DNA from 4 places in the Thalassotalea crassostreae genome. Region 4 is predicted to be linked to each of the others. Evidence: predicted binding sites of a transcription regulator. Region 4 holds the regulator's gene; each other region holds the start of a gene.
The links. The regulator sigma-54, encoded in region 4, starts transcription at its own class of promoters, with help from an activator protein. The targets are predictions, from matches to a motif close to GTTGGCACGNNNNTNGNNT.
Positions count from the first base shown of each region.

Region 1: the regulator sigma-54 is predicted to act here: its motif matches at 2,907-2,925, upstream of LT090_RS14040 (HAD-IIB family hydrolase).
Region 2: the regulator sigma-54 is predicted to act here: its motif matches at 3,750-3,768, upstream of LT090_RS11845 (PEP-CTERM sorting domain-containing protein).
Region 3: the regulator sigma-54 is predicted to act here: its motif matches at 3,573-3,591, upstream of LT090_RS09855 (LiaF domain-containing protein).

Region 1 covers NZ_CP017689.1:3,225,885-3,234,394, reverse strand. The annotation lists gene LT090_RS14050 (sugar phosphorylase) at 1-759, opposite strand, end outside; gene LT090_RS14045 (glycosyltransferase family protein) at 788-2,032, opposite strand; gene LT090_RS14040 (HAD-IIB family hydrolase) at 2,042-2,872, opposite strand; gene LT090_RS14035 (FAD-dependent oxidoreductase) at 3,187-4,629, opposite strand; gene gltB (glutamate synthase large subunit) at 4,639-8,510, opposite strand, start outside.
Region 2 covers NZ_CP017689.1:2,757,202-2,765,711, forward strand. The annotation lists gene ileS (isoleucine--tRNA ligase) at 1-307, opposite strand, end outside; gene ribF (bifunctional riboflavin kinase/FAD synthetase) at 358-1,290, opposite strand; gene murJ (murein biosynthesis integral membrane protein MurJ) at 1,461-3,026, opposite strand; gene rpsT (30S ribosomal protein S20) at 3,288-3,548, shown strand; gene LT090_RS11845 (PEP-CTERM sorting domain-containing protein) at 3,813-4,397, shown strand; gene LT090_RS11850 (thymidylate synthase) at 4,504-5,355, opposite strand; gene lgt (prolipoprotein diacylglyceryl transferase) at 5,355-6,176, opposite strand; gene LT090_RS11860 (sulfite exporter TauE/SafE family protein) at 6,190-6,981, opposite strand; gene ptsP (phosphoenolpyruvate--protein phosphotransferase) at 7,089-8,510, opposite strand, start outside.
Region 3 covers NZ_CP017689.1:2,270,434-2,278,943, reverse strand. The annotation lists gene LT090_RS09865 (S8 family serine peptidase) at 1-938, shown strand, start outside; gene LT090_RS09860 (Calx-beta domain-containing protein) at 983-3,436, shown strand; gene LT090_RS09855 (LiaF domain-containing protein) at 3,646-4,296, shown strand; gene LT090_RS09850 (S8 family serine peptidase) at 4,416-8,261, opposite strand.
Region 4 covers NZ_CP017689.1:559,718-568,227, forward strand. The annotation lists gene pmbA (metalloprotease PmbA) at 1-535, shown strand, start outside; gene mgtE (magnesium transporter) at 590-1,948, opposite strand; gene LT090_RS02480 (HPr family phosphocarrier protein) at 2,108-2,383, opposite strand; gene rapZ (RNase adapter RapZ) at 2,392-3,237, opposite strand; gene ptsN (PTS IIA-like nitrogen regulatory protein PtsN) at 3,246-3,698, opposite strand; gene hpf (ribosome hibernation promoting factor) at 3,701-3,988, opposite strand; gene LT090_RS02500 (RNA polymerase factor sigma-54) at 4,013-5,509, opposite strand; gene lptB (LPS export ABC transporter ATP-binding protein) at 5,672-6,400, opposite strand; gene lptA (lipopolysaccharide transport periplasmic protein LptA) at 6,438-6,974, opposite strand; gene lptC (LPS export ABC transporter periplasmic protein LptC) at 6,964-7,530, opposite strand; gene kdsC (3-deoxy-manno-octulosonate-8-phosphatase KdsC) at 7,527-8,075, opposite strand; gene LT090_RS02525 (KpsF/GutQ family sugar-phosphate isomerase) at 8,089-8,510, opposite strand, start outside.

The DNA.
Region 1 (8,510 bases), 1.2 Mb from region 4:
TTCAACTAAATTGATGCAGCTAGTACCTGGAATTTTCCATAGAAAGGCAACTGCATCGAAACGGAAGATGGTGATGCCTTTATCTAAGTAAAACTTTAAGATTGAAACAAATTCTATTAGCACCGCAGGATTTCGAAAGTCAAAGTCGACTTGATCATGACTAAAGGTACACCAAACATATTTAGTACCGTCGGCAGTGGTTACTTGCTTTAGCAAGTCGTGAGTTCTTGGTCTTACTACAAGCGATAAGTCTAATGTAGGATCCGCTTCGAAAAAAAAGTCTTTACCTGGGTGTTTATTATTTTTAAAATTTTCAAACCAGCCGCTTCTTGCAGAGCAATGGTTTATTACTACATCCGCCATAACATCGTAATCTTGGCAAATGGCTTCAACATGTCGCCAGCCGCCAAGTGATTGATTCACTTGGTAATAATCGATTACTGAAAAGCCATCGTCAGAGCTATACGGATAAAACGGTAATATATGCACCGAGCTGACACTATCGCCAACGTGTGTCGTTAAGAAATTTTGCAAAGTCGTTAGTGGCGCTTCACCTTCTTGATAAACGCTATCACCGTAGGTAATTAAGTAAATATCATTTTCATCCCAATTATTGTGATGAGCTGGTACAACTTTGCCGCCATCTTCGATATCCATTACTTTCAGTAGTTCGTCGCAAAGGCTTGGTAAATCGCTTGGCGGATAAAGTTTTGATAAATGCTCAATAACTCGAATTTGAAATTCTTTCAGGGTCGTCATCTTAGGCTAACCTATAAATTTAATTGTTTTATGCTGATTTACTTATTGTTTGTGTTGAAAACTCTTCATAATCTAACTCAACCGCTTCTTTTATTTGCTCAAAAATATCTGGCACAGCGTTTACCACACGATTCCAACTCGGAATAAACGGTGTTTCCATTGGGTCTTCTAGAAACTTCTCGCCGGCCTTAATTATATTTTCTGCGAATAACTCAACGGCTTGTTCTTCTTTGTGAATGTCTAAATCTAAACCATTAATGATCGCATCATTTTTGTACGCTTCAATGAAGTCTAATGCCAATCGATAATAGGTGGCTTTAATTGTTCTAAACTTACCTTCATTAAAAACAGTGCCCTGTATTGCCAACTTTCTAAATAAGGCTTTAGCGATATCAATTGACATTTTTGATAGTCCACCGTCTTCATTCTCGGCGGAAAGGTCTTGGTGTTTATGGTCATAAATATCTGCGATATCAACTTGGCACAAACGGTTGGTAGAATAGTTGCGCCACATTTCCGCTAAAACACCAATTTCTAGGCCCCAGTCACTTGGAATGCGCAAATCATTTAGCACATCAATTCTAAACGAGAATTCACCTGCTAAGGCGTAACGGTAACTGTCGAGGTAATCGAGATAATCGCTATTATCCACTTGCTGTTTTAACGATCGAACCAATGGCGTTACTAATAACCTACTCACTCGACCGTTTAGAGTGTCATTGGCAATCCTAGAATAGAAACCTTTACAAAATTCGTAGTTAAACTTCGGATTGGCGACTGGGTAGATAAGGCGAGCGAGTAAGTCTCGCTTATAAGTTAAAATGTCACAATCGTGCAAAGCGATTGATTCAACCTCATTGCAGGCGAGGGTATAACCAAAGCAATACCAAACGTTTCGGCCTTTACCCATTTGATTTGGTGCTAACCCAAGAGCCTTTAGCTTTGCATCTATCGCTTTTAATCTTGGACCGTCGTTCCATAAAATACGGTGCTTTTGAGGAAGCTTACTAAAAAATTGCAGGGCATGGCGATATTCATCTTCAGTAGCGCGGTCGAGTCCTATGGTTATTTGCGATAAATAAGGCACTTTTGCAAGTTCTTCAACGATGTTAGGCAGTGCTTTTGTTTGTAGCTCAGAATAAAGAGATGGCAGCACTAACCCCATCGGTCGCTTTTCACTAAATTCGAGTAGTTCTTTTTCCACTACCTCAACAGGTCTTTTAGTTAAGTTATGCAATGTGGTGATGATGCCGTTTTGATAAAAATCACTCATGGTTCTCTCCTAATTTACCGGTTCTAATAAAGACATGACTGAATCGTTCCAGCCTTCTGGTCCAATATATTTCGAGCGGATCAAGTGTTTATGTTCACTAATAATTAATCTTTCGTGAGTAGGCGATTTAATGACGATGGCAATGTCAGCACAGTTGAGCATGTCCTTATCATTATCACCATCGCCCAATGCGATTAGTTTTTGTGATGTGTTATGAAAGCGTTGATATAGCGATTTTAAAAACATCAAGGGCTTTGATTTATCACTTTTTCCTTGCACATGGACAAAGCGACCGCCTCTAATGGCATTTAAACCAAATAGACTAATAAGCTTTTTAAAGTTAGATAACTGCTCTTCTGTTCCAAGCCAATTGATTGGCTCTGAGAACTGTCGCTCTTGAGCTTGAATAGCTTGTGTTAACGTCAAGCCTGTTAACTTGGCAAGTTCATGGCTTGAGTATTGTGAGAATCCTTTAAACTCGAAGTCGTGACTGCTTTTAAAGGTGACTAATCGAGATAAAATTTCATTGCGGTTTAAGCCAAATTTAAACAGCCAGTAGTCACCAGCGTCATAACAAGGGACACTCTCGTCTTCGATTGTCGGGAAATAGTCCTTTGGAATATATAAGGCTGAACCATTTTCAATGATAAAAGGGTGGATGATATCTAATTGCTTACAAAGTTTCTCTGTTTCGCTAAATGTTTTACTGGTATTAAAAATGATAGGAATGTTTTGTTCATCACAATACTCAAGTGCGGGAACCGCTTTGTTATATTTGTAAGTGTGATGATCTAGTAAAGTGCCGTCGAGATCTGTGCTTATGATAAATTGACTATCCAAAATTAACCCCTATTCATTATAATTAAGGTAACAGTTGCAACAACCGTGCCCTAACTTAAGTTACTGATATTTAAGTGATAATGGTGCGTTGGCGTTGTTGGGAAGTTGTTTATAGGGAATTGTGCGCACTATTTTGGTGCAAAAAAATAATGATGACGATTGAAGGGTATGTATCGAAATAGGGAGGTTTTTGTTGCAGGTGTTAGATGACCCAAATAAAAATACCAAGAAACAGAGAACTGTTTCTTGGTATCTAGTCATTTATATGACAGTCAGTATTTAACTGGTTGCTTTACTGTTCTTTAGTAGCTAATTTATGCCTGTTGTATCTGTATTAACTGTTCAGAAAGAACAAAGTCAAGAATACCGATGGCTGCTTTACGGCCTTCATCAACTGCGGTAACAACTAAGTCAGAGCCACGAACCATATCACCACCAGCAAAAATGTTTTGCTTGCTAGTTTGCATGGCAAAGCTTGAGTTTTCAGTAGCTATTACGCGACCTCTGTCATCAATTGATACACCAGCATCAATCATCCATTGTGGTGGGCTTGGTAGGAAGCCAAAAGCGATAACAACAGCATCAGCGTCCATCACAAATTCACTGCCAGCTACAGGTTGTGGAGAGCGGCGACCATTTGCGTCTGCTTCACCAAGTTCAGTTTTAACAAACTTAACGCCACAAGCATTACCATTTGCATCAATAGCAATGTCTAACGGCTGAATGTTAAATGCAAAGTTTACACCTTCTTCACCGGCGTTTTGGACTTCTCGTGGTGAACCAGGCATATTGCTTTTATCACGACGGTAAGCACAAGTTACATCTGTTGCACCTTGACGAATAGCGGTTCGAACACAATCCATCGCTGTATCACCACCACCTAAAACGACAACTTTTTTGTCTTTAAAGCTAGTAAACTTTTTCGCGTTTTCAGTGATGCCCATCTCGTTTTGAGTATTGGCAATCAAATAATCTAATGCATTATAAACACCAGTTGCACTTTCATTTTCAAAGCCACCGGTCATATCTGTGTACGTACCCAATGCAAGGAAGACGGCGTCATACTCATCGCTAATGTCACTAAAGCTTACATCTACGCCAACGTTAATATTGAGTTTAAATTCAATACCCATACCTTCGAAAATTTTACGACGACGGGCGATGACTTCTTTTTCAAGCTTAAATGATGGAATACCAAAAGTTAGAAGGCCACCGATTTCAGCTTGCTTGTCATAAACAACGGCTTTAACACCGTTACGGGTTAGCACGTCAGCACAGGCTAGACCCGCAGGTCCAGCGCCAATAACCGCGACTTTTTTACCGGTATCGATTACGTGTGATAAATCGGGTGTCCAACCTTGAGCAAAAGCAGTATCGGTAATGTACTTTTCAATATTACCGATAGTTACCGCGCCAAATTCATCATTTAGCGTACATGCTGATTCACATAGCCTATCTTGCGGGCAAACACGTCCACACATTTCTGGCAATGAATTAGTTTGATGGCACAGCTCAGCTGCTTCTAAAATCTTCCCTTCAGTAACTAATTCAAGCCATTGTGGAATATAGTTGTGAACAGGACATTTCCACTCGCAATATGGATTACCACAATCTAAACATCGGTCTGCTTGACCGGCACTTTGTTCGTTACTTAGCGGTTGATAAATCTCAACAAAATTTGCCTTACGAACATCAATTGCCTTCTTCGGAGGATCGATGCGCTTTACGTCAATAAATTGATAAACATTTTTACTCATACCAGCCTCCTACTGTGCCTGAACTCTAAGTTCTGCTGATGAACGACTACGATGGCCTAATAAGGTTTTCACATCTGTCGCTGTTGGTTTAATTAATTTGAACTTGCTGGCAAATTCACTAAAGTTTTCCAAAATATATTGCGCTCTTGGGCTGTTTGTTTGTTCTAGGTGATGATTGATAATACCGCGCAAATGCTCTTGGTGAATAGTTAAGTCAGTTAACTCAACAATCTCGATTGACTCACCATTAATGCACGAATCTAAATTATTATCTTCATCAAGTACGTAAGCAAAGCCGCCGGTCATACCTGCACCAAAGTTAAGACCAACCTTACCTAGGAAGGTAACGATACCACCAGTCATATATTCACAAGCATGATCACCTGCGCCTTCAATAACTGCATGACAACCTGAGTTACGTACCGCGAAACGCTCGCCTGCACAACCCGCTGCATATAAATGACCGCCAGTCGCGCCGTATAAACAGGTGTTACCCATAATCGGTGTAAGATGCGTTTGGTATGTGACACCTTTTGGTGGCATTATGTTGATAGTACCACCAGCCATACCTTTACCGACGTAATCGTTGGCATCACCAGTTAGGGTAATGTTTAAACCGCCAGCGTTAAAACAGGCAAATGATTGGCCCACAGTACCGGTTAAGTGCAAGTGAATCGGCGCAGACGCCATTCCTTGATTACCGTGCAATAAAGCAATTTGACCAGAGATTAATGCACCTACTGAACGATCAGTATTTTGTGTGCTGAAATGGAATTCACCACCAGACTTATTTGAGATAGCTGTTTGAGTTTCTTTCAATATCTTGTTGTTCAAAACCGCCTTATCAAATGGCTCATTACGTTCACTGTTAAATAATGCAGTGTCATCTGAAGCTTTAACAGGAGCGATAATAGATGATAAATCAAGTTTTTGCTGCTTAGCAGTTATACCTTGTAAAGGCTCTAACAAATCAGTGCGACCGATCAAGTCAGTAAGTTGCTTAACACCTAGCTCTGCCATAATCTCACGCACTTCTTGAGCGACAAAACGGAAGTAATTCATTACTTGTTCAGGTAAACCCTTAAAGTATTCATCACGCAATAATTGATCTTGAGTTGCAATGCCTGTTGCACAGTTGTTTAAGTGACAAATTCTTAAGAATTTACAACCTAAAGCGACCATAGGTGCGGTACCAAAACCGAAGCTTTCAGCTCCTAATATTGCTGCTTTCACAATATCAAGGCCAGTTTTTAAACCACCATCGACCTGTAATCTAACTTTATGACGTAAGCCATTTTCAACAAGTGCTTGATGAGCTTCGGCTAAACCGATTTCCCACGGACAACCTGCATATTTAACCGATGTTAATGGACTCGCACCAGTGCCACCGTCGTAACCAGAAATTGTAATGAAATCAGCGTAAGCTTTCGCGACACCAGAAGCAATAGTACCAACACCTGGGCCACTTACTAATTTAACTGAAACAATACATTTAGGATTGACTTGTTTTAAATCGAAAATTAGCTGGGCTAAATCTTCAATCGAATAAATATCATGATGTGGCGGTGGTGAAATTAAAGTTACACCTGGAACTGAATAGCGAAGTTTAGCAATCAATGGCGTAACTTTATCGCCTGGTAATTGTCCCCCTTCGCCAGGTTTTGCGCCTTGTGCCACCTTAATTTGTAGTACATCAGCATTGACTAAGTAATGTGGTGTAACGCCAAATCGACCAGATGCGATTTGTTTAATTCTTGAGTTTCTAACGGTACCGAAACGGCTTGCATCTTCGCCACCTTCTCCTGAATTTGAACTACCCCCAAGGTGATTCATTGCAATCGCCAGTGCTTCGTGTGCTTCAGGGCTTAATGCACCAATACTCATCGCTGCACTATCAAAACGTTTGTACATTTCACTGCTATCTTCAACATCATCAATATTGATGCCGTCAGTATCAGATTTTAAACCAATCAAGTCACGTAAAGTCGCAGCTGGACGAGTATTTACAGCATCTGCATAAACCTTGTAATCTGCATAAGTTCCTGTTTGCACAGAACGTTGTAGGCTAGACACCACATCTGGATTAAAGCAATGATATTCTTCACCGTGTACATATTTTAATAAACCACCGTGCGTCATTTTTTGATGTGGTAACCACGCTTTACGAGAAAGGTTAATCAGATCTTGTTCAATATCGCTAAAGTTACTACCTTGAATTCGACTAGGAATACCAGGGAAACACAATTCCATAATCTCTTGATTCAAACCGATAACTTCATATAAGCCGGCACATCGATAACTGGCGATAGTCGATATCCCCATTTTCGATAAAATCTTTAGTAAGCCTTTATTAATGGCGTTACGGTAATTTTGTAGTGCTTGTTTAGCTGGTACATCAATTTGTTTGTTTTCCACTAATACTTCGATGGTTTCATAAGCCATAAATGGATATATAGCAGTTGCACCTAAACCGAGTAATACAGCAAACTGATGTGGATCTCTTGCTGAGGCAGTTTCTACAACAATATTAGAATCACAACGTAAGTTAGAATCAACCAATCGTTTTTGCACTGCACCAACAGCCATAGCCGCAGGGATAGGTAATTTGTTCGGAGCAATATCGCGGTCGCTTAAAATTAGAATAACCGTTCCTTGCTCTCGAACCAGCTGTTCCGCTTCATTACATATGCGCATTACGGCTTCTTTCAAGCCTTCGCTAGGTAGGTAATTTAAGCTAATAGTGTCACTACGGTAATGTTCACTATCGAGTTCGCGCAATTGCTTAATACCTGTGTACATTAAGATAGGCGTATCAAATTGAATGCGATCAGCGTGACCTGTGGTCTCATTAAATACGTTATGCTCACGACCAATACAGGTACCCAATGACATAACGTAACGTTCACGTAATGGGTCAATAGGTGGGTTTGTCACTTGTGCAAATTGTTGGCGGAAATAATCAAACAGACTACGAGATTTACTCGATAATACCGCCATTGGCGTATCATCACCCATAGAGCCAGTCGCCTCTTGAGAGTTTTCAGCCATCGCCTTAATTACTTGTTGAATTTCTTCGTAAGAGAAATTAAACATCTTTTGATATTGCGCCATTTCTTGATCATCAAACACACGTTGACCAACCAGTTCAGCGTCAAGTTTTTCGAACGGTACTAAATGTCGAATATTACTATCGAGCCATTTTCGGTACGGATGACGTTTCTTTAATTCGTCATCAATATCTTTTGATTTTAAAAGTTCACCGGTATAGGTATCGACAGAAAGCATCTCACCAGGTCCCACTCGACCTTTTTCAATGACTTCATCTTCACCGTAATCCCAAATGCCAACTTCCGATGCTAGGGTAATAAAACCATCACGGGTACGAACATAACGAGCAGGGCGCAGACCATTTCGGTCCAAGTTACAGGCAACATGACGCCCATTCGTCATTACAATGCCGGCAGGACCATCCCAAGGTTCCATGTGCATAGAGTTAAATTCATAGAACGCTTTTAAGTCGTCATCCATCGCTGGGTTGTTCTGCCATGCCGGCGGCATTAATAAACGCATACCACGGTATAAATCCATACCACCGGCAAGGAATAGCTCTAACATGTTATCTAATGAGGAAGAGTCAGAGCCTGATTCATTTACAAACGGTGCTGCTTCGAGCAAATCTGGTATTAACGGAGTTTTGAAACGGTAAGTTCTTGCACGGCTCCATTGACGATTACCACTAATGGTATTGATTTCACCATTATGAGCTAAATAACGAAATGGTTGTGCTAAGTGCCATTGCGGAGATGTGTTTGTCGAGAAGCGCTGATGGAATACACAAATTGCTGATTGCATACGAATATCAGCTAAATCCAGATAAAAAT
Region 2 (8,510 bases), 1.7 Mb from region 4:
CGATTGGTAAGCCATGACAATCCCAACCTGGAACATAAGGAGAATTGAAGTCAGATAGAGTTTTCGATTTAACAATAACGTCTTTTAAAATTTTATTTACGGCATGACCTAAATGAATATTACCATTTGCATATGGAGGCCCATCATGCAGAATAAATGACTTCTTGCCTTTCTTTGCATTTCGAATTTGACCATATAAATCTTTTTCGGCCCATTCTTTCAACATTTTTGGTTCACGTTGAGGCAAGTTACCGCGCATTGGAAATGCTGTATCCGGTAAATTTAAAGTATGTTTATAATCACTCATTAAAATCGTTATCCGTTAGTATGTTTATACTGAAATTTTTAAATCTAAATTTATTTAAGCTCTTCTCGTAAATATCTACGAGCTTGCTCACTATCTTTTGCAATTTGTGTCGTCAATTCATCAAGCGACGCAAATTTTTGTTCACTGCGAAGCTTCTTAAGCAACGTCACTTCAATTTGTTGTCCATACAAATCATCTTTAAAATCGAAAATATGTACTTCTAATTGCTGTCTGACGCCATTTACCGTCGGTCGAGAACCGATATTAGCCACGCCAAAAACATGTTTGTCTCTAATTCTTACTTGCACTACATAAACGCCTGCAACAGGTGAAACACAACGCTTTAGCAAAACGTTAGCGGTTGGAAAGCCAAGATTCCGCCCTTGTTTATCACCATGAACCACGCGTCCTATGATGCTGTATTTTCTGCCAAGCATCTTTTCAGCATCAGCAAGTGCATCAATTTGTAATGCTTTACGAATTTCCGTGCTCGAAATTCTGCAATCTAGCATTTTGTAGCTGGCAGTGTCAGTGACTTCAAAACCAAACTCCTGCCCTGCACTTTGCAACATTGCAAAGTTACCTAATCTATTTTTACCAAAGCGAAAATCATCGCCAATAATTAGATGTTTAACGTCTAGTTGTTGAACCATTAAACGTTCGATGAACTGCTCTGCGCTTTGACTGGCAAATTCATGATTAAAATTAACGCAAATTAAACGCTTTACACCAAAACGTTTTAGCAAACTGTACTTGTCTCGCAATCGAGACAACCGTGCAGGTGCCATCTGTGGGTTAAAGAGCTCTTGTGGTTGCGGTTCAAAAACCATCACCGCAGGGATTAAATTCAATGAGTCTGCTTTTTTGATCAGTTCTTTGATAACTCGTTGATGCCCAAGGTGAACACCATCAAAATTTCCAATTGTAAGCACACAACCCTTATGGCTTTCGCGTATATTGTGTATGCCTCTGATAAGTTGCATTTTAATTGAAACCCTAAAACCTATATTAATAACCGGCGAATTATATATCAGAGTGAATCAATAATCAGCAAATTGGCGAAACAAATAGCATATTTAATAAAGTTTTTTAATGATTGATTAATCAGTATGCTCAAAATAAACAAAATTACCGCTTCTTATCGCTACTATTTCTATTTGGCTACGAAGTGTTTAAGCCGAATACCAAGCGCTAAAATGCTGACGATATAGGTTGCCATACCACCTAAAATCAGAATGAGAAGTTGACCCACTTGCATTGAAAAAGACAGTAACAACCATTGTTCAAAACTTGGCGATAAACTGTAAATAACGCCAGCCATCGCACTAGCAGCAATAATCAATCGCACTATCACAGAAACGGTTTGTTTCGATAATCGATAAACGCCCAATTTATTCAAACCTCGATAGAGTAAGAAGCAATTTAACGTTGCTGACAATGCGGTTGCTATCGCCAATCCTACATAACCATAGATTGGTGCCAATATAAGGTTAAATGCCATATTGGCAACCATGGCAATGATACCAATTTTAACGGGTGTTTTTGTATCTTGACGAGCGTAATAGCCTGGTGCCAAAACTTTAATAAACATAAAGCTTAACAAACCACTCAGATAAGCATAAAGCGCAAATGAAACTTGCATTACATCATGCTGAGAAAACTCACCACGCATAAATAGCACCATAATAATTGGCTGAGCTAACACCATTAAGCCCACCATCGCAGGCCAACCTAATAAACTGACAACTTTTAACGCCCAATCGAGTGTTGAAGAAAATTGCTCGGGATTATTTTTAGAATGCAATCGCGATAAGCTCGGCAGTATAACTGTTGCGATGCCGATACCAAAAAGGCCCAATGGAAACTCAAGTAATCGATCGGCATAATATAGCCAACTAATCGATCCTGTAATTAGAAAACTCGCAATCAAAGTATCGAGTAACAAATTGATTTGAGTAACCGAAACACCAAACAATGCAGGGATCAATAGCTTTCGTATTTTGCTTACGCCGCTGTGATGCCATCCCCAACTTGGCTTCACTAGTACTCCAGCCTTAATTAAAAATGGTATTTGGAATAAAAACTGAGTTAAGCCTCCTAAAAATACCCCCCACGCTAAGGCAAAAGCGCTTTCTTCAAACATCGGCGATAAATAGATGGCGGCGCCAATAATACAAACATTAAGCAATACAGGAGTAAAAGCGGCAGCACCAAATTTACCTAGGGTATTTAATACCGCGCCGGCAAGCGCAGTTAAGCTGATAAACCAAAGATAAGGAAATGTTATCTTCAATAAAATAGAGGCAAGTTCAAATTTTTCTGTTGCAGGTCCGTCATTGAGCCAATCTACAAACCAACCAAAACCAAATAGAGCGACAAAAATTGGAGATGCAATAACGCCAAAGGCAGTCACTATTGAAACAATGACACCTAATGTACCGCTTACTTTTGCAATTAGCTCACGGGTTTCATTGGTATTATTTTCTTCATCTTTCGCTTGATATTCACTTAATACAGGAACAAATGCCTGGGCGAACGCGCCTTCAGCAAACAGTCGACGAAGGAAGTTAGGGATCTTATTAGCAAAGAAAAAAACATCCGCGCCAGCGCTTGTTCCTATTTTGTCAGCGATAACCACATCTCGAACTAGGCCTAACACCCTTGAAATTAAGGTCATAAAGCTGACGATCAATCCCGACTTTAGCAATTTTTTGCTCAAAAAGTGCTGCTCCTTTGTTATTTTTGTTAGTTTTTCGTAACTTTTAGTAGTTTTTCGCCTTAATGATACGAGAATTTTAGCTCTTAACCATTAATAATGTTATTATACTACCCCTTGATTGATCTGGTTTAAACCATCAAATGGGATAAATAATTAGATATTGTTTATTAATTCGATAAAAGGTTTGACAACAACCGAAAAAAAAGGCATATTTCGTCGCCTTAAATTATCGCTATATTATTTTATTTTTAGGAGTTCACCTTGGCTAACTCAAAGTCTGCTAAGAAGCGCGCTGTCCAATCTGAGAAGCGTCGCCAACACAATGCAAGTCGCCGCTCTATGATGCGTACTTACTTGAAAAAAGTTTTCGCTGCAATTGAAGCGGGTAACAAAGAAGCTGCAACTACTGAGTTCGCTGTTGCTGCTCCAATTTTAGATCGTTACGCAAGTAAAGGTTTAATCCACAAAAACAAAGCTGCTCGTGTTAAGAGCCGTTTAAATGCAAAAATCAAAGCTCTTTAATTAGAACTTTTGCATTAAAAACAAGTTTTTTAAAATACCGCTTAATTGCGGTATTTTTTTGTCCTCAGATTGACAGTTAATTAGATAACGAATTATCCACCTCCTTAACTACGAAAACTTTCTGTGTCAGTTATATTTACAACTCTGGTCGAACAATCTAACCACCTCTTATTAAGCCCTTGTATTATAACAATATTATTTAATGGTATGATTTTTGCTTACTTATACACATAGTAAATTTTCCACAGGAAAGGTAAGTAAATTATGAAATTTATCGCCGTATTATTCACATTGATGTGCTCTTTATTTAGTTTTAATAGTTATGCCACCTTAATTAATTGTAATACTCAATTAAATGAACCACTAAAGTACGTTGGCAATAGCACTGACTGCGCGATTAGTAGTGAAAACAACGACAAGATGAACGCTGGTGATGATAAAGACGAACTACAAGTTAATGTAGACGGCTTTTTTGGTATGAACACATGGCAGTTTCTCGAGAAAAACGGTAGCGGTAAAAAAGGAATGATTTCTTTTGGCTTTGATATTACAAACTATAAGTTAATGGCGGTATTCAAAGGCGCCAATGCTGCTGCTACCTTACCGTCAGGATTCATTGGTTACCTTCTTGATAATACTCAAACGAGTTTCACTTGGGATACTATGTTTAGTAAAAATGGTGAACCGCAAAATGTTTCCCATATTTCGTTTTACTATATCCCTACCGACGGTGGTGGTGAACCTCAGTGTGTGGGTGATTGTACATCAGTTCCAGAACCAAGCACATTACTTATTTTATCTGCCGGGCTTCTTGGTTTAGCTGCAAAGCGCCGAAAATTAATTAAGTAAGCTATTCAAATAAACATTAAATGAGCTAGGAATTTAAGACATAAAAAAGGGCTGCAATTTGCAGCCCTTTTCTTATGGTAACTTTTTAGTAGCAGTGTAAGAACTATTATACCGAGAACGGATATTGAATCGGATCATGGTGTTGGTAGCCAATGACTTCAAAATCATCCATCGTTACCCAAGTTTCCAAGTCTTCTAATGATCTAATTTTAGGGTTAATACGAAGCTGTGGAGAAGGGTATGGCTCACGCTTTAACTGAACATTTTCCATTAGTTCTAACTGATCTTCATAAATATGTGCGTTCACTATCTTGTGATAGGCAACGCCAGCTTTATGGCCTGTGATTTGCGCCATTATTGCTAAGAAAGCAAATACTTGAATTTGATTAAAATTCAATCCAAGCGGCACGTCGCAACTGCGCTGGTAGCTATTTAAGTATAAAGTCCCGTCAAGTAATGAAAACTGATGTTGGAACATACAAGGGCGCAAACAGCCCATATGAAACTCACCTGGATTGTAAAAGCTGATGATCTCACCTCGGTCATCTATGCCCTTAGTTAGGTTATCAACAACTTTCTTAAGCTGATCAACACTACCACCATCGGGTTTCGCCCATGCTCGTCCTTGTACGCCGTAGACACGTCCCATGTCATCCTCACCTTTACGATGTGGATTGTTTAACCAAGCCTCATTTTCGTTAGCATTAGCATTCCACGTTGGAGTACCTAAAGCGCGAAAGTCAGCAGCATTATCATAACCTTTGATGTAACCAAGAAGCTCTGCTATAGCAGCTTTATAAAAACTTTTTCGAGTAGTGATAATTGGTAGTTCGTTCTTCCCTACTTGATATTCTAAATCAGCATTAATTAAGGTTAAACAACGTTTGCCGGTACGCTCGTTACTTACCCAACTGCCTTCATCAATGATTCGCTGACATAAATCTAAATACTGTTTCATTATGCTTTACTCTTATTGTTCTGTTCTATTGTGCCTTTTTTCATCGCCCAAATAATTAGTGCTACGCCACCAATAATCATTGGTAGCGACAAAATTTGTCCCATTGAAATAAACGAAAATATAAACCCTAAATGCGCATCAGGCTCCCGGTAAAATTCTACGATAAATCTGAAGCTGCCGTAACCCGCTAAGAATAATCCAGAAGCAACACCTGTTGGCTTTGGTTTTCGGCAAACAAAATAGATAATCGCAAATAAGACAATACCTTCAAGGAAAAATTCATATAACTGCGACGGATGACGTGCCAATCCTAGTGGATCAGTTGGGAAGATCATTGCCCAAGAAACATCAGTTTCCCTTCCCCATAATTCAGCGTTGATAAAGTTACCAATGCGCCCTGCTCCTAGCCCAAGCGGTACTAGAGGCGCTACAAAATCGCCAACTTGTAAAAATGTTTTCTTTTCTTTGCGAGCAAAAAGGAAAATCGCGGTCAGTACACCTAACAAACCACCATGGAACGACATGCCGCCTGTCCAAATTTTAAATAAGTAAATTGGATCACTCAGGAAATAGTCAAAATTATAAAATAAGACATAACCAATACGGCCACCAAGGATCACGCCAAGGAAACCATAAAATAGTAAATCACTTACTTGCTCTCTATTCCATAATCCTTTGCTTTTATCCGCAGCCTTATTAGCGATAACCATCGCTAAAATAAAGCCAACTAAATACATTAAGCCGTACCAACGCAATGCGATTGGTCCAATTTCAAAGATTATAGGATTAATTTGAGGAAATATAATTGCATCAGAGGTCATAAAAATACCGGGTTTAAATCATCATTTTTAACGCTACCAATATCAAAAAGGCAGCAAATACTTTTTTTATTGTTTTTACTGGCAAACGACTGGCTAATTTAACTCCATAAGGTGCTAATACAGTCGAAGTGGAAGCGATACCAAGTACCGCAGGCCAATAGATGTACCCTAAACTCCACTCTGGAAGCATTGGGTTCTCGATACCTGCAATCATATATGCAAGACTACCGAAAAGCGATACTACCATACCACAAGCAGTAGAAATACCTATAGCATGCAATAAATTTACACCACAATAAGAGAGAAAAGGAATGAGTATCGCGCCGCCACTGATCCCCAATAAACTCGCCATTGTTCCAGCAGCCCCTGTGATCGCTTTTAATATCCTTCTAGAAGGAAGTTCGCGCTGAACAGTCTGTCGAATTGACAACAACATATAGGTTGCTAATAGAATAACAAAACAAGCAAATATTGATGTTAACAATTTGGCAGGTAAAAGATCAGCAAGGTTAGCGCCAATAACGGCACCCAAAGCAACATAGATCATTAAATGCTTAGTGATCTTCCAAGGAATATTACCCAGTTTGTGGTGATTAAAAGCAGCACTGGCAGAAGTGACAACAATCGATGCTAATGAAGAAGCCAAGGCTATTGGCATAACTATTTCAGAATTTACCCCAACAGCAGGCAGAATAATGACCAGCGCTGGAACGATCACTAACCCACCGCCGATACCTAACAGGCCGGCTAATAAACCAACTAAACTGCCTAGCACCATGCATATGAGAAAAACCGATAAAAACATTGAGAATGAACTCTGATTACGTAAATGTGTATTGTTCGAAACGAAAAGGTTCGAATCAATGAATGTTTTACTAATAAATACCGGTAATAAAGTTTAGCCAATTAACCTTATTTACCAGCGCGAACAAAGCCTCCTAATCCTAATAACTCTAACTGTTCGTTTAAGTAATTATGGACTTGTTTAGCTGTTTTTAACATTAGACAATGGGATAATATTAATTTAGCCTGCTTGTAATCGATATGACGCAATACCCATTTTATTTTTGGAATATTTTGCGCGTTCATACTTAGTTTATCATAGCCCATTGCTAATAAAAGTAAGGCCCCACCTGGTTCACTTGCAAGCTCGCCACACAAACTCAACTCAATTAAATCAGCCTGAGCCGTTTCTGCTATCAAGTTTAGCGCTCTAAGGACAGCCGGGTGGTATGAATCATACAGTGAAGCTACTCTTGAATTATTTCGATCTACCGCTAGTAAGTATTGCGTAAGATCATTGGAACCAACCGAAAAGAAATCCACCTTTTTTGCAAGCTCACTGAGCTGAAAAATCACTGACGGCACTTCCAACATGATACCAACTTTAGGTTTAGATATTGGCTCATCAACTTCAGAGCTTACTTCAAAATACGCTTGTTCAATTAATCGTAAGGCATCTTCAACTTCTGGTATTCCTGAAATCATAGGCAACATAATTTCCAAGTTACCTAAATCCTTATTCGCCTTTAACATCGCTCTAACTTGCACCAGAAATATTTCTGGGTGATCTAAGGTAATTCGAATACCACGCCAGCCCAAAAATGGATTGTCTTCTGTAATTGGAAAATAAGGCAACGCTTTATCACCGCCAACATCTAAAGTACGCATTACAACAGGTTGACGAGGGAATGATTTCAATACCTTGCTGTACCATGATATTTGTTTTTGCTCAGAGGGAAAGTAACTACGTTCCATAAATGGGATTTCGGTTCGATAAAGGCCAATGCCAATCGCGCCATTTTTCATTGAGTTATCGAATTCTGCATTAAGACCAGCGTTTAACAACAATTCGATTGATTTTCCATCTTTAGTAATCGCAGGTAAATCGATTACTTCTTTGACTATTTCTTGTAATTCATCTTCTTCGCGAGAGAGGTGATGATACTCATTTAAAAGAGCTTCATCTGGCGATAGAAATATTTCACCAGAATAACCATCTATGATGGCCGTTTTGTGGCGAAAACTCGAAAGCGGCATCGAGCCTACGCCCATTATTGCAGGTATTCCTAGTGCACGAGCCAAAATTACTGCATGTGAATTATTTGATCCTGATAACGATACAATAGCCGTTAAACCTTTGTGTTGGTATTCAGCTAGTAACGATGCAGTAACATCTTCTGCCACTAAAATCATATTCCCAGGAACATCAGTTTTTAAAGTATTTTGTTGCTGTAAATGAAACAGCACTCGATTACCTAAGTCTTTAATATCAGTGGCACGTTCTCGTATATAAACATCGTCAACTGATTCAAACTGTATCACGTATTGATC
Region 3 (8,510 bases), 1.7 Mb from region 4:
TGACGATGGCGGTATTTGCTGATGGTATTGAGTGGAAGCTTCTTGTTGAGTGGGATAACGCATACACAGTGCAAGGCGACCAAGACTACGGTGATAGTATGGACTTCCAAGCATGGTTTGATATCGAACACAGCTATAAGGCTGGCGCTTATGAAGTAATGTTCGCTTACGATAACCTAGATATGTTACCTCCTTTGGATAACTTCCAACGTAATGATGCGATTGGTATGCAAGGTCTTGACTCTGATAGACACTTCTTTGGCTTAATTAACCCGCCAAGAAGAGAGTTTTTTGCTTACAACAATATTGAAGAAGTTTTATATGACGATTTGGTTGTGTGTTATGACTACTATGGTCCAGATTACAGTGAAAGTTCATTTATCTTCTGGGTTCGAGTTGATGATGATACCGCCGGTAAAGATCTCAATATTGAAATTGAAAAGCAAATTGCTTCGTCAACCGTTATTACTGATTACACTATTTCGGTACCTAGCCAAATTACCATTGCTGACTTTAATCAAGTGATTGTAGAGCAGGGCAGTACTGTGACTATGCCGGTTTACTATGCAGATTCTAACCTAACAGCAAATAGCGTGAATGCGTATGCAGATCACTTAAATGTTTCTGTTGACGGTAATGAACCAGGAGCAATGTTAACGATTGATGCTGCTTGTAGTTTCACTGGTGACACAACCGTTACTGTCGAAATCGCCGATATGCATAACAACAGCGATGTCGCGACAAAAGATATTGATGTTAGGGTTATTGCAAAATCAGGTTACAGCGCTGACGAATGCAGTACCTTAAGACCTGATGATGAAACAGAAAGCGAAGTTGAAGCCAATGCCGATGACGATAGTGGCTCATCTGGTGGTAGTTTTGGTTTCTTATTATTGCTAGCGCTAGCTGGTTTTAGATTTCGCAAAGTTAACGGTTAAGGCAATTGGGCAGTGTCAGTCGCTGCCCAACTCTGGAGAAAAATATGAAATTAATAAAATTATCAGGTATTGCTTTATCCGTAGCACTAGCGACTTCGTTAAGTACAGCGAATGCCAATACCGAAAATACAAATACTGAGCAAGGTTTTAATGCGCTAACCTATGACCAATCATCATATGACGTATTGAGCAACTTAAGTTCAGGTGAAACCTTAGAGATTGATAACGCTAATTCAGACGATAACGCTGAAAACAGCAAAGACAATATTAAACTGCTTGATGTTACCTATGAATTTCTTAATGAACATATTGAGTCAGGTAATACCACATTAAGTTTTACTGTCGATGGTAACAGTTTTGAATTTACCACTCGCATCGAGACACACTATGGCTTATTACATTTATACGGTGAAAATGAACAAGGTAATTTCATGCGCTTTATTCGTGGCACCGAAACCAGTTGGTTTGGTGATGTGAGTAATGGAGATGATAGTTATAGCTTAATAGACACTGTAGAAATTGGTGGACCAGGTTGGTTTATCAGTAGTATCAGAATTCCTAACAAAGGCGATATTCTTGTTAATGGCCAATTACCTGTACCTGCTACGCCTGAAAACTCTACCGTTATCGATATGGGCTATACCTACACCCATTATGTAGCCGGTCGTTATAAACCGATGGGAACGCGAGCATCAATTTTATATTTCCACTATATGCTTCAAGATGTTTTAGATAATAGTGGCTCTGGCTTTTACTTAAATCCTGTGTATATCGAACGTCAAGATGATCGTTTTTTGACTGAAGAAGAACTAGACGATGCACCAAAAACATATTTAGCCAGTGGTTGGGAATATATGTTTGGTGACATGGACGGTGCCGAAGCGATGCGTGATTATTTACGTGATTTTGGCGCTGACTTTCATGCCGGATTTTATGCAGGCGGCTCTTGTGGTAGTCGTCGTAATGAATATAAACTTGATGATATCGGTCAACCTGCATACGTTTATGATGACGAAGAAGAGCGTGCTGATATCTTATACGGTAGTATATTGAATGGCACTCGACATACATGTCGTAATTTGAATTTGATCCCGCAGTTTTTATACCATGGTTTTGCTCGACCGAATCGTGCTTATTACGAGAACAACCCGTTTTTACCTGAAAACAAAAAGACTGATTTTGGTGGTGTGTCAGACTATGCCTATGCGTCTCGATGTGGCACTGTACCGACAATTTTTAATCAAAATTTAACGGTAGATAACTTACCATTACCAGTTATCTCTTCTCCTAATGTTACCTATAAAGGACAAGCATGTGGTGATGAGAAAAACAATAATGTGATTTCGTTGCAAAATAATTTACCTTCCGTTGTTGATAATGGTGAAAGACCAGCAGCAACGGCTACAGTGAGTTTTAAATCAGGCATTATTATTGCTGACGAAAATGAAATGAAAGCTACGGTTACTCTAATTCGTGAAGGCGAACTATTAGAAAGTGCAAGCGTTGAATTATCGGTATTGCAAGGAAACAATAATCTATCGGCGATTGCTGGCGAAGACTTCACTGAAGGCTTTAAAAGAGTAGAGTTTGCACCAGGTGAAAGCGAAGCTAGTGTTGATGTTCGTATTCTAGATAATGACATCTATCGTGAAAATGGTACAGTCGAATTAGCGTTAGGTTTACCTAAGCGCCTCGATATAGCACCTAACACCAGATCGCAAATTTTGATCATTGATAATGATACTGGTAAACCGGGTTCATTTAACTTTGAAGCAAGCGCGGTTACTGTAAGTGAAGAAAGTGGTATTGCTACTATCAAAGTGATCCGCAGTGGCGACTTTGAAGGCAGTCAAATGATCCGTTATGCACTTATCGACGGCAGTGCTCGTAAAGGTAGTGACTATAACGGCGATGATGGCTTTATCGTGTTTAGCGATGGTGAAACCGAAAAGTTTATTGAAGTAGAGCTTGTATCTGATAAACGTCAAAACGCAACAGAACGCAGTTTTACCGTACAAATTGTTAGTGATGTGGATGGCGATATCAAATCTACGCAAGTGATTATTGGTGATGATGAAGCGGCAACAGGCTTTGTCGCCGTGACCACTGAAACAATAAATGTAGATTATCATGCGTCGCAAGCGTCTATTACATTAGAACGTAATGATGGCGATATTGGTGAAATTACGGTTTTATATGAAACTGTAGATGGCACTGCAATTGCTGGAACTCACTATGCGAATACCAAAGGCAGCGTTAAGTTTGACGCTGGTGAAACAACCAAAACAATTAGCATTAATAAGCATAAAGTCGAAGATGAAACAGAGCAGACGTCTTTTACTGTCGTACTTGCTGCACCGCAGTTAAATGGTGCCAAAATTGTCACGGTTAACCTTTTACCTGAAGAAGAGCGTGAGAGCAGTTCAGGTGGCGGTTCACTAGGTTTTGCAAGTTTTATGTTATTTGTATTAACGGCATTGCGACGTAAACGTATTTAACAAGCAACGCTTAGTCATCAATTAGAAACCGCCAATTTAGGCGGTTTTTTTTTACTAACTTTGTTAATATTTGGTTAAATTAACTAATACCATATTTTTTGTTTTTATAAGTTGTTGAAATATTAGTGTATTTTTTATTGGCAAGGATATTGCTTCTATGAAAGTTATAAAGAAACTATAAAAATTGTTATTAATAAAAGGTGCATATTGTGGACGTAAAACTAGAAGACCGCCCAATTGAACAAGTAAGAGACGAGACTGTAGATCGATTAATTTATAATTACAGCCGTCAAGTTATATCTGCAGAAGCATTTGAACATCGACTGGATAAGGCGATGCAAAGTGATGATGCTTATGAAATTGTTGCTTTAGTTGAGGACTTACCGTTAAAAACAGATAATCAATATCAAAGTGAAAAAGAATCTCAATTTACGCCAAACTATAGCCACCATATTAGTGACGAAGAAGTTAAGCTAAGAAGCATTCTTGGCTCGAATGAACGAAGTGGTAAATGGTTAGTGCCTAAAGAAATTACTGTTGTCGACGTCTTAGGGTCAACGACATTAGATTTTACCGATGCAATATTTCAGCACCAAAACGTCACCATAAATATTAATTGTGTGCTTGGTACAGATACAATTTATATTCCTGAAAACGTTAATGTGGTGTCAAAAATATATAGCGTGATGAGCAGTGTTGAAAATAAATCACCAAGTGTGGCAAATCGACAAGCGCCGACAATAACGATAAAAGGTAAAGTGGTTATGGGCACTGTCGAGGTTGAAGTTAAACGCTCTACTAAAGAAAAATTGTTAGGTTTTGCCGAAAGCTTGAAAAGCTTATTTTCTGAACCGAAATAAGCATAGGGCTTTCTGTACCTTTACTAATGCACTTGTAAAAATAACACTGGAATTTAAAAAGCCACGGTAACTGATTTTTAGTTACCGTGGCTTTTTTATACAGCATTTTATAAGTGAATTTAACGAATGTAATCTAGTCTTTTTCGTACTAAACCTAAGCTGAGAATTACCAATAACCAGAACAAATTACCACCGCCAGAGCTCGACTTTTTATTTTCTATGTCTATGGTTGCAGTAGCAACAGATTCAACACCATTTTGATAAACTGTTAATTCAATAACGACGGTTTCATCGGCATTAACTTCAGGTAAGCTTAATTGCAGTTCGCTGTTATTACTGGCGATGCTTAAGTTAGGGCCAGAAATTTGTCGCCATTGATAAGTTAAATTACTCACTGCGCTTGGATTAAAACTCGCTAAACCAGACAGGGTAATTTGTGAACCTTCAACCGCTGTTCTAAAAAATGATTCACTGTCATTGATTAATGCAACGGGCTTGCCCTTAATACTGATGGTAGAAAAATTTAATGTCTGTTCATTACCCGCATCTAAACGATAAGTTAATGATAAATCGATCATTTCGTCATAGGTAACGGCATTAGTATTTAAATCAATCGTAACGGTTTGAGCATCACTGTTAGCTGGTAACTCAAGACTTAAATTAAGCTTACCGTTCGCAAATTCAGCGTTGTGACTGCTAGTTAATAGATTCAAGCTTTCAGGTAAGTCAATACGGATGTCATAAAGTTGCGCCGTATCGGTATCGTTACCATCAACATTAATCGTTAGGGTTAATATTTCTCCGCCGATAGTACTAGCGGCATTATAGACACTAATCGATTGAAAAGAGCGTTTTATACGAACAGGGATATAGGCAATATCTTCACTAGTATCAGCGGCAGAGGCTAAATCGATAGCGGTTATGTATTCACTACCTTTTTCCATTTCTGCATCCCAATCAAGTACTAAACCTATATCTTGTAGATCTAGAATATCGTTATTTACATAGGCATTAACCATGTTGTTGTTCGGCGCAATACTATAAAACTCTATTTCGACATCGTCTAAGTCGCCTGTCGCAGTGTCATAATCGCCGTAATTATGCACAAGCAATACATAATTGCCGTAAGCAGGGTAATCGATAACACAAGCTTCATCGGAGCCATAATTGGCACTTTCACAAAGTAATTCTGAAAACTCGTAAGCATCAACCTTACCGTTAAGGTTGGCATCAAATGCGACATACAGATCAATGTCTGGCGACGTTGTTGAGATTATTTTGGCGGAGAAAAATCTAGACTCCCAACTAATGCCAAATGGCACACTATAAAAACTACCTTCATCATTAATCACATTGTATGGAAAGTTACTAAAATCACTGTCATCACGTTGTAATTGTAATTGAGTTTGATTGATTTTTGATAACGCAAAAGGCGTTACTACTATGTTGTCTACACCAACAGTAACCACGTTTTCAATGTTTTCTGAACCAATATTTGAATTCGCGATTATCTCAATATCTTGTGGGTACTTACCACGTTTAAACGATGCCATAACCGGCAGCGATAATGAAGAAAAGTTGTCGTTATTGTCGATGGTTATCGTACTTTCTTGATAACCACCTTGATAATTTGAATCAATCTTTGCCGAAAATTCAATGCTAACAGTTTCCCCAGCAGATAAGCTAAATTGACTTGGATTAGCCGTAACTAATAAGCCATCTTCACTGTCGATGGAGAGGTTAAATTGACTGTTATTAGTTGCCGTGAATGTGCGCTGCCAGGTACATTCAATTAAGCAATCTTTAGCAACGAGGGCGGGTAGGTTTAATTGCTGTGGCTTACCGTTGTTACTTGGATCAGCATCGATATAATTTTCAATAGTCTCATCCATGGTTAGTGGGGCATTTAACGCTCTATCAATTACAATTGAGCCGGTGCCACGGTCGAAAACTGTGGTCGCTTGTTTTGAGTATTGGTTTGTCACTTCATTTAAAACTAACCTAAAAACACCTGCATCAGCGGTTAGCATTAGAGCCGATTGTGCTTGCGCTGGCGTCCACTCTGGTTTTAAACCGGCAATGAGCGCAAGTGCGCCGGCAACGTGGGGGCTAGCCATTGATGTACCCGATAGCTGAATTACTGAATTGTTAGTATTGTTATCGGCAGCATAGATTTGTACACCAGGAGCAGCAACCGTTGGTACTAAATAGCTTTCAAACAGTGGTTCTGGCCCAATAGAGCTAAAGCCGGCGAGTTGGTTTTTAAAGTTATTATCTGTTGTTAACTGTGAATCACTAAAACTTACACTATATTGATCTGCTCCAGAGCTGAGCCAGTTTAAAATTTTCTCACCATCAACATAGTTAACATGAACCGTTGGTAATTGATGCAGGTCGCCATTTAAACTTTCATCGCCGTCAGCAACATTAATCAATATCATGCCAGCCGCATTACCGGCTAATGCATTTGAACCTTTTTCCACTCGCGGAATATCACCGCGACGGCAAATTACAATTTTATTTGATAGTGTGTTTTCAGCAAACGGAGATAAACAATCCCCATTGCCAAAATCTTTACCGTCAACGATTTCTGCTTCAACACCTTTTGTTGCAGATAGACCAGAAATATTTTCAACTACACTTGATGCAGGTGAAAACGAAATGGTTTTCTCGTTGCTTAAAGTACCACCGTGATCAACCGCAGCGACTGATGTTAACCATGGCGCATTTGCTGGCGCCAAAATGGTTTCACTGTCATCTATACCATTATTTCCTTCGTTGCCCGCTGAAACGGCAACATGAATACCGGCTGCGCGAGCATTTAGCATTGCTTGCGCATCAAAGTTAAATGAATCCCATGGCGAATTGCTTACTGGTGAACCAATCGAATAATTCAGTACATTGATACCATGTTCAATTGCATGATCTACCGCCGCTAAGGCAATGTCTGGCCAGCAGGAATATAAATCACATACTTGGTAAGAAACCACATTAGCATGAGGGGCAACGCCACTTACTTGTTCAAATACAGCATTAGAAACATCGCCTAATACATTGTTTGGACGAATATTCTTTAATACATTGCCGGCCGCAGTGCTTGCTACGTGACTGCCGTGACCATCAAAGTCGATACCAATATCCGGTGTGTCACTTTGATTGGTGATCTCTGGGTGGCTCCAAATACCAATAAGCTTGTCGTTACATAAATCTTTGTATTCAGGTTGCGCACAATCACCCAAATACTCGCCATTTGGTAGCGGATTGTTGTGCTGATAGTTGTCTTGGCCAATGGCAGCAAAGGATTGATGATTTGGATTGACGCCGGTATCTAGAATACCAACGATTACGCCTTCGCCTTTATACTCAACACCCGTAGCAATCCCACTCCAAACTTTGTCAGCCTTAACATGTTGTGGTCCAGAGAATGTTGTCAATTTTCTTGGTGTCACTTTAACGACAGACTTGATGCCTTGATGAGATCTAACTTTAGCTAAATCATCGGTGTTAATTCTTGCGGTGAATGCGTTAATTGAATACTTAAAATTGTTTTCAACTTTTAACTGTCTGTTTAGTTGCATCGACAAGTCATTAATGACTTTACCTTTACTTGCTTCTAATGCCGTTAAATACCCTTGAGTAGTTGCCGATTTTAAGTTTAATTTCTTCGGTTTAGCTGCGCGGTTAAGTTGAAGTGTCTGCTGTTGTTGGGCAAAGGTCACCAATGACTGATCTTGCATGATGATAATATAAAGATCGTCAACGTTACGTTGGCTTACTTGCGTTTTGCTACCAACTGATTTATCAAATACTCGTACTTTTGGCTTCGATGTTTGTTCGGATTCAGCATGCATCGTAGAAGTTTTCTGCCAACCTACAGAGTTACTATTTGCGTAGACCTTCGCATGAAGCATTGTGGTAAACAAAATAAGTATTAAACAACATTTATTGATTTGTGTTATTACCATTACATCCTCGGTAAGTAGTCAGCTATTTAATTCTTAAGTTAGTAAAACAGCACGATTTTAAACGTCAGTATTATACGCGAAACGTCTTTATTTGTTGATGTTTAAATCACCTTAAACTGGTTATTTTAGGAAAAATAGCTCGCTGATAAAATGAACTAAATGTAGAACTTTTATTTATACGTTGTTTCTACTGAAAAAGTTCACCGATTTTGTAGTTATCTGTAACAGTTTGTTTTCGATTAATTTACC
Region 4 (8,510 bases):
GTCATTTTTGCTTGATGCAATTGGCAAGCAAGTATTTTCAGAACATTTACAAATTTCAGAACGTCCTCATATCAAACGCGGACTTGCAAGTAGTTCTTTTGATGCCGAAGGTGTAGCTACGCAAGATAGAGAATTTATTACCGATGGGGTATTACAGTCTTATCTTTTAACAAGTTATTCTGCTCGTAAATTGGGTTTAACTTCTACAGGTAACGCCGGTGGCATCCATAATTGGCAGATTTCTGCTAATGGTGGTGATTTTGACGCCATGTTAAAAACGCTCGGTACAGGCTTGTTGGTAACTGAATTAATGGGACAGGGTGTTAATGTCGTTAATGGCGACTATTCACGAGGGGCTGCAGGTTTTTGGGTAGAAAATGGACAGATAGCCTTTCCTGTTGCAGAAATCACTATTGCAGGTAATTTGAAAGATATCTTCAATTCAATTGTTGCAACAGGAAATGATTTTGATTTACGTGGCAGCATTAAAACTGGTTCGGTGATAATCGAAGAGATGCAAGTTTCTGGTCAATAAATAGCGATGTAGCAAAGGACTTATTTGCCAGCCTAAGTGCAAATAAGTTCGCTACTATCCAAGCATTAGGGTTGCTGTTCCAAGGAACGCGAATATCCCAACCACATCAGTCACGGTTGTTAATATCACACTACCAGCTAGTGCTGGATCGATGTTCATTTTTTTCAGCACTAGTGGAATGATAACACCGGCTAGGCCCGCTGCAGTTAGGTTCATTAACATGGCAAAAGCGATTATGCCACCGAGTACAAGGTCAGACTTCCAAATGGCGACAATAGCGGCCATGAATAATGCCCAAATCAATCCATTTAAAAAACCAATGGCAAGTTCTTTAACTAAAATAATCCGCGAGTTGTTTTCACCAATATGACCTAATGCCATACCGCGAATTACAAGTGTTAGTGTTTGTGCGCCGGCAACGCCGCCCATGCTTGGTACTAATGTATTCAATACCGCTAATATGGCCATTTGCGACAATATGCCTTCAAACATACTAGACACTGCAACAGCCATTAAGGCAGTAATAAGATTTACACCGAGCCAAACGGAACGTTGCTGCGTTGATTTAAAGACTGGTGCGAAAGTATCAGCGTCATCGTCGAGACCCGCCATACTCATCATCGAGTGCTCTGCTTCTTCACGGATGATGTCAATGACGTCGTCGATAGTGATACGACCAAGTAAGTGACCATCTTCATCAATAACAGGTGCAGAAAGCCAGTCATGGCGTTCAAATAATGTTGCTACTTCTGTTTCGTCCATATCGGCAGGTACAGGCACCGTATCATAATCGGTAATTTCTGCGATTGTTTGCACAGGTCGGGCGGTAACTAAATTAGCGAGCGAAACCGAACCGATAAATTTATCCTCTCGGTTTACCACATAAAAAGAATCGGTTGCTTCTGGCAAGTCACCTTTTAATCGTAAATATCTTAAAATCACATCGATGGTAACATCTGGACGCAAGGTGATGGTATCGGTGTTCATGATACCGCCAGCAGTATCTTCGTCGTACGCTAACGCTTGCTCAACTCGAAGCCTGTCTTGTGAGTCCATTGACTTCAGTACTTCGTTGTATACCGAATCAGGTAGGGTTCTTAATACTTCAGCAAGATCATCTATATCCATGCCTTCGGCAACAGCTGCAACTTTTTCAGGTTGCATGTTTTTCAAAATACCTTTCCGCACTTCTTCGGATAATTCTTCGAGTATTTCACCGTGTAAATCTGGGTCGATGAGTTGCCATAATACATTACGGCTACGTGCAGTAGAGGATTCTAATAATAAGGCTATGTCATAAGCAGGTAAGTTCTGAAACATTTTACGCACGTAAACGAACATACCACTTTCAAGAGCGGTATTTATCTCGAGTAAACGTTTTTGGCTTGTGTCTTGTTCAGATATTTCCGGCATGATGCACCCTTTGCCGATTATTGTTCTTGGTTTTGCAGGGTTATCTATTTTCAGTTAGATAACTTGCTTTAATAATCAGAAGTTTAACGTAAGTAACGGTTTTTATCAGCTTTTTTCTTTAAATAAGGTTTATGTTTATTTTCTAACAGAACGAAATACTTAGTTTTCTTCATCAAACTTGTCTAAGAATAATTGGCAAACGGCATCCATCGCTTGCTCTGCATCATTTCCTTCGGCCTTCACTTGTACCTGCTTTCCTTGACTTCCTGTTAACAACATTAAGCCCATGATAGATCCTGCATCGGCTGATTTATTGTCGAGAGTAAGTGTTATTTTAGCGTCATAATTCTGACTAAGCTTGGCAAGTTTTGTTGCAGCACGGGCATGTAATCCAAGTTTGTTTTCAATAACTAATAGCTGTTCGAGTATATTCAATGGCTTACCTACGGTTTAATCTCGCGATGTCTAATTTGCACATCTTTGTCCTGCTTTTTGAACTGCTCAGCCAATGCTTCGGCAATATAGACGCTACGATGCTGTCCGCCTGTACAGCCAATTGCAATCGTTAAATAGGTTCGGTTATTGCGTTCTAAGTGTGGTAGCCAAGTCATCATAAATGAATTTATTTGCCAAACAAATTTGGTCACGATAGCCTGGCTTTGTAGAAAATCTTTAACCGGTTGATCTAGGCCGTTATAGGCTTTCAACCCTTGCTCCCAAAATGGATTAGGTAAAAACCTAGCATCGAACACATAGTCTGCATCAGATGGCACTCCATATTTGAAGCCAAAGGACTCAAAAACAATAACCAGTTTACCTGATGTTGTACCCAAAACTCGTTCGCGCACTAAATCGGCTAATTGATGTGGTGTCAGCTTAGTGGTATTTATATATAAATCCGCACGACTAGCGACCGGATCTAATAATTTTTTCTCCAATTCGATCGCTTGATCAAGAGCCATGTTCTGTCTGATTAGCGGGTGGAGTCGACGGGTTTCACTAAATCGACGAATCAACTCATCATTGTCTGCGTCTAAATACAGAATGCTTAATTCTACTGTATTGGGTAAATAATCAATAATTTCGCTAGCGTCATCAGGGTTGCTAGGCAAGTTACGGACATCGAGGGAAACAGCAACGTTCTCATAGTCGTTAATTACAGTATGAGTTAATGCTGGTAGTAAATTTACCGGAATATTATCAACGCAGTAATAGCCCAAATCTTCTAGTACCCTGAGGGCAACCGTTTTACCTGAGCCTGAGCGACCGCTGACAATGATTAATTTCATAATTACCCTTAAGTATTTCGTTCTATAAGTGAATATAGTTGTGTAGAAGTTTCACAACGCCTAACTTGTTTACTGATGTCTTTGTTACTTAACAAACGAGCAATACTCGCCAGAGTCTCTAAGTGCTGTTGGCAATGGTCTTCGGGAACGAATAAGGCAAAAAATATATCAACCTTTTTATCATCAATAGCGTTAAAAGCGATAGCTGATTCGGTGGTAACGAGAACTGCGATAGGTTGCTCTGAGTTATCTATTCGACCGTGTGGAATTGCTATTCCATTACCGATACCAGTACTACTAAGCTTTTCACGAGTCATTAAACTATTGAGTAAAGCCTTCTCATCACAACTTTTAATTTTAGTCGAAGCAACTCTACTGATTTGTTCCAGAACGTTTTTTTTACTATTTCCCCTAACGCCACAAAGTGTGCGTTCGGGGGTTAGAATACTACTTAAATTCATAATTAGTGTTTAGACAATTTAGCCTTGTGCTTTAAAACTTGACGATCAAGTTTATCAATTAAACTATCAATAGCTGCATACATATCTTCATGGTCTGCGGAGCCAAATATTTCACCACCATTTAAGTGAATCGTTGCTTCCGCAATTTGCTGCAGTTTTTCAACTTTCAATACAACATACACATTATTAATATGATCGAAATGTCGTTCCAATTTTTCAAATTTCTGATTCACATATGAACGCATAGAATCGGTAACTTCAACATGGTGACCTGATAGATTAATTTGCATAAGCTGTATCCTTATTTTATCGGTTTAAATTAAGCTCTTTCTTTGATTCGAAGGCGGGATTCCTAATGCTTCTCTATATTTAGCAATAGTTCGCCTTGCAACGTTAATTCCCTGCTCGGACAATAATAGAGCTATCTTACTGTCGCTTAATGGTTTGCTTGGTTTTTCAGCTTCAACCAATTTTCCAATTAACGCTCTAATCGCTGTAGAAGAACATTCTCCGCCGCTTTCAGTGCTTACGTGACTAGAGAAAAAGTATTTCAACTCAAAAATACCTCTAGGTGTATGCATATACTTATTTGTCGTTACTCGTGAGATTGTAGATTCATGCATTTCAACAGCTTCTGCAATATCATTTAACACCATTGGACGCATCGCTTCTGGTCCATGCTCAAAAAAAGCTTGCTGCATTTGTACGATACAGTTTGATACTTTCAATAAGGTTTCATTTCTACTTAATAGTGACTTGATAAACCACTTAGCTTCTTGCAAGTGGGTACGAATAAATTGGCCATCACTCTCTGAGGTTTTGCTTTTAGTCAGTGCTGCGTATTGTTGATTAATGCCTAATTTTGGCGCTGTGTCTGGGTTTAATTCTACTGTCCACCGGCCATTTTTCTTAAATACGCTGACGTCAGGAATGACATATTGTTCGTCACTTTTGGCTATCGCATCACCTGGTCTTGGGTTTAACGTATGAATTAATCGCATGACCTCTTTAAGCTCATCTTCTTTAAGCTTAGTTTTGCGCATAATGGTTCTAAAATCGCGATTACCGAGTAAATCAATATGATTTTCAATAACGTTCTTTGCGTCGTCTAAATGTGGCGTGTCTTTATCAAACTGTGATAATTGAATGAGTAAACAATCTGCAATTGATTGCGCGCCAACGCCAATAGGATCGAATAAATGAATACGTTTTAATACTGCTTCAACTTCATCTAATTCTACTTCTTCATCGCCGAGACTTTCTAACACGTCTTCGACAGTGATTGTTAAATAGCCGCTGTCATCGATAGCGTCGATAATGGTAGTCGCAATTGTCTTATCAGTGTCGGTAAATGGGGTTAACTCCATTTGCCAGTATAGGTGGTCTTGAATGGAATCTGAGGTTTCGCCTTGATAGACGTAATCATCATCGGAACTGGCTGCTATACCAGTGTTAGATGTACCCGCACTAAAGCTTTCTTCCCAGGTACTGTCGACCGATAAGTCTTCTGGGATTTCGGTTTTATTTAAGGCTTCTGTTGTCGAAATTTCATCTCTGCTAGGTGCTGCATCTTCAGTGCCATCAAGGCTAGCTTCTGCGGAAGATATTTGTTCAATGGACTCATTACCTGATTCACTATCTGATTCATTCGAACCAGTTTCATCAACTTCTAAAAGTGGGTTCGAATCAAGAGCTTCTTGGATTTCTTGTTGCAGGTCGAGAGTAGACAATTGCAGCAATTTGATTGCTTGCTGCAATTGCGGTGTCATGGTTAAATGTTGCCCCATTCGGAGCTGAAGACTAGGTCTCATTGTCGAAAAACAATTCCAAAAAATATTTATGCAAATTAATTTAAATATTGACTCTATTGTCAAAAATTAAATTTAATGCGTGAAAAGTAATGCTGTAATAATTATAAAAGAGAGCATTACTTAATTAAAATTACTTTGATATCTTAAATATCACTTTACTAACTATAGCGTGAATTTTTCACCTAGGTATACATCTCGAACATGTTGGTTACTAAGCACCTGTTCAGCATTGCCTTCCGCGATTAATTCTCCATGGCTTACAATGTACGCATGCTCACAGACATCAAGAGTTTCCCTAACGTTGTGATCAGTAATAAGTACGCCAATCCCCCTCGCTTTGAGGTGTAAAATTATTTTTTTTATATCGCCAACCGATATAGGATCAACACCTGCGAAAGGTTCGTCGAGCAATATAAATTGTGGATCGGCCGCTAGCGCGCGCGCGATTTCAACACGACGTCGCTCGCCGCCTGACAAACTTTGCCCTGTGTTTTCAACAATATGTCCAATATTAAACTCTTCTACCAATGACTCTAACTTTTCTTGACGGCCAACGTCATCGAGATCTTTACGGGTTTGTAATATCGCCATAATATTGTCAAATACACTTAATTTCCGAAATATCGATGCTTCTTGTGGTAGATAACCTATACCTTGACGAGCTCTTTCGTGCATAGGTTGCAGGGTTAAATCTTCACCATTTAAACTTACTTTGCCATCATCGGAAGGAACTAGGCCAACAATCATATAAAACGAGGTGGTTTTACCTGCACCATTTGGTCCTAACAGCCCTACAACTTGTCCAGCGTTCACTGTTATGCTGACATCTTTTACCACTTTTCGGCCTTTATAGGCTTTGGCTAAATTTTCTGCTTTTAAAGTTGCTGTCATCGCTTTCTTTTATCACTTAATGTATTTATTTATTTATTTATTGATTGTTTTCGATTGTGCTATCTAATTTTTCTTCGGTTTTTTTATCAACCGCTTTTTTAGCTTCCGGTTTCAATATTGTAGTAACCGCTTCAGTACTTTCAGCACTTAGTTGTTCGGTAGCAATGTTGTAGGTGATAATATCGCCTTGCACCATACTACCTTCTTGGCTGACCTTTGCATTACCTTTTATAATGATCATCTGCGAAGAAGGTGAATAGCTTATTTCATTTGCTTGTAGTTCAATCTTTTGTCCATCATCGAGTAATTGACTAAATTTTGCTGGTTTACCGCGAGCTATGTAAGTCTTGCTTTCACTGTTTGCATCATTGCTCACTTGCACTATATCGGCTTCTATATTTAAGCTTCCTTGGGTGATTTTTACATCCTCCATATAGCTAGCAATTTTGTTTTTTAAGTCGCTTGATTGTTTTTTCGCGACTATTTTAATTTCTTGTGTAAAATCAACTTCTGCAGCGTTTGCAAAAGTTGCAGTAAGCAAAGCGAATAATGAAAGTGATAATTTACGATTCATGTTTTTTATAAATTGTTTGTTCATGATTAATTAACGTCATTTTAGTTGTATTGATATCTACTTCTAAGCCGCTGCCATACATTCTAAAGTCTTTGCCTTTAATTATTATAGTTTGCTCGGTAGAGATAATGTTAGTGTTAAAGTCCATTAGTAATGACTGGCCATAAATTTCAGAGACTAAACCGTTTTCTTCAGAGGAAACAAGTTTTACATCGTCGTTTAACGAAAGCAAATGGCCTTTTGTTAATGAACCTGTTTTTGCACTTAAGGTCCATGTTGGCTTATTGTCTTTCGGAAAAATGGTATATTGAGGTTGCTCAAATAAGGTTTGATTATCTTGACTAAAATAAGTCATGTTCTCAGCATAAATTGTATGAACTAATTGACCTTGGGCGTCATACTGACTGGTACTTAATTTTTTTGCGACAAATGCTGGAGAGATTTCTTCATTCACTATTATAGGTACTGTTATTTGCGATTGCTGCCATTGCATGTAACCATAAATGGCTAACGCAATAACAAAAACTATGGTAGAGATACCATGCAATCGACTCATACACTACTACCTTTCGCGTCTAAAAGCGTTCCTTGGGCTTGCATGATAAGATCGGTTAACTCTCTTACAGCACCGCAGCCGCCATTGTTAAAAGTTTTGTAATCAGCCCCTTGTTTTACTAATGGATGAGCATCATTCACGGCAACGCCTAAAGCAACATGCTTAATGCAAGGTAAATCCGGAACATCATCACCTATATAGGCAATTTGTTCGGCATTAAGTTCTAATTGAGTTGCAATTTTTTTCAATGAAGGCAACTTATCCTCTTGTCCTTGTACTATATGCTTCACATTTAATGAGCGCATTCTGTTTTCAACAATATTAGACTTTCTGCCAGTTATAACGGCTACTTCGACGCCGCTGTCACCGAGTGCTTTAATGCCAAAACCATCTTTGGTATTAAAGGCTTTCAATTCTTCACCATCGTTACCTAAGTAAATTCGGCCGTCGGAGAATACGCCATCGATATCGCAGATTAGCAATTTTATGTTTTTGGCAATGCTGAGCGTTTCACTTGGAACTTGCCCATAGAGAGTATTTACCAATGTTTTCGACAAGTTATATTACTCCTGCTTTTAGAATATCATGCATATTCATTGCACCAATTGGTTGATGTTTATTGTCAACAATAATGAGTCCGTTAATGCTTTTATCTTCCATCGCCTTTAATGCCTCAGCTGCAAGCATTTCCTGCTTGGCAACAATAGGTTTTTTAGTCATAACGCTACTAATAGGATCTTGATGAATGTTCACTTGTTCATCAAGAATACGCCTTAAATCACCATCGGTAAATAAACCAGTTAAAATACTATTATTGTCGACGATAGCAGTCATACCTAACCCCTTTTTCGACATTTCAACTAAAGCGTCTTTGATTAACGCCGCTTCGTTCACAACTGGTAATCGTTCACCACTATGCATGATATCGGTCAGTCTTAATAATAGACGTTTACCCAAACTCCCACCGGGATGTGACAATG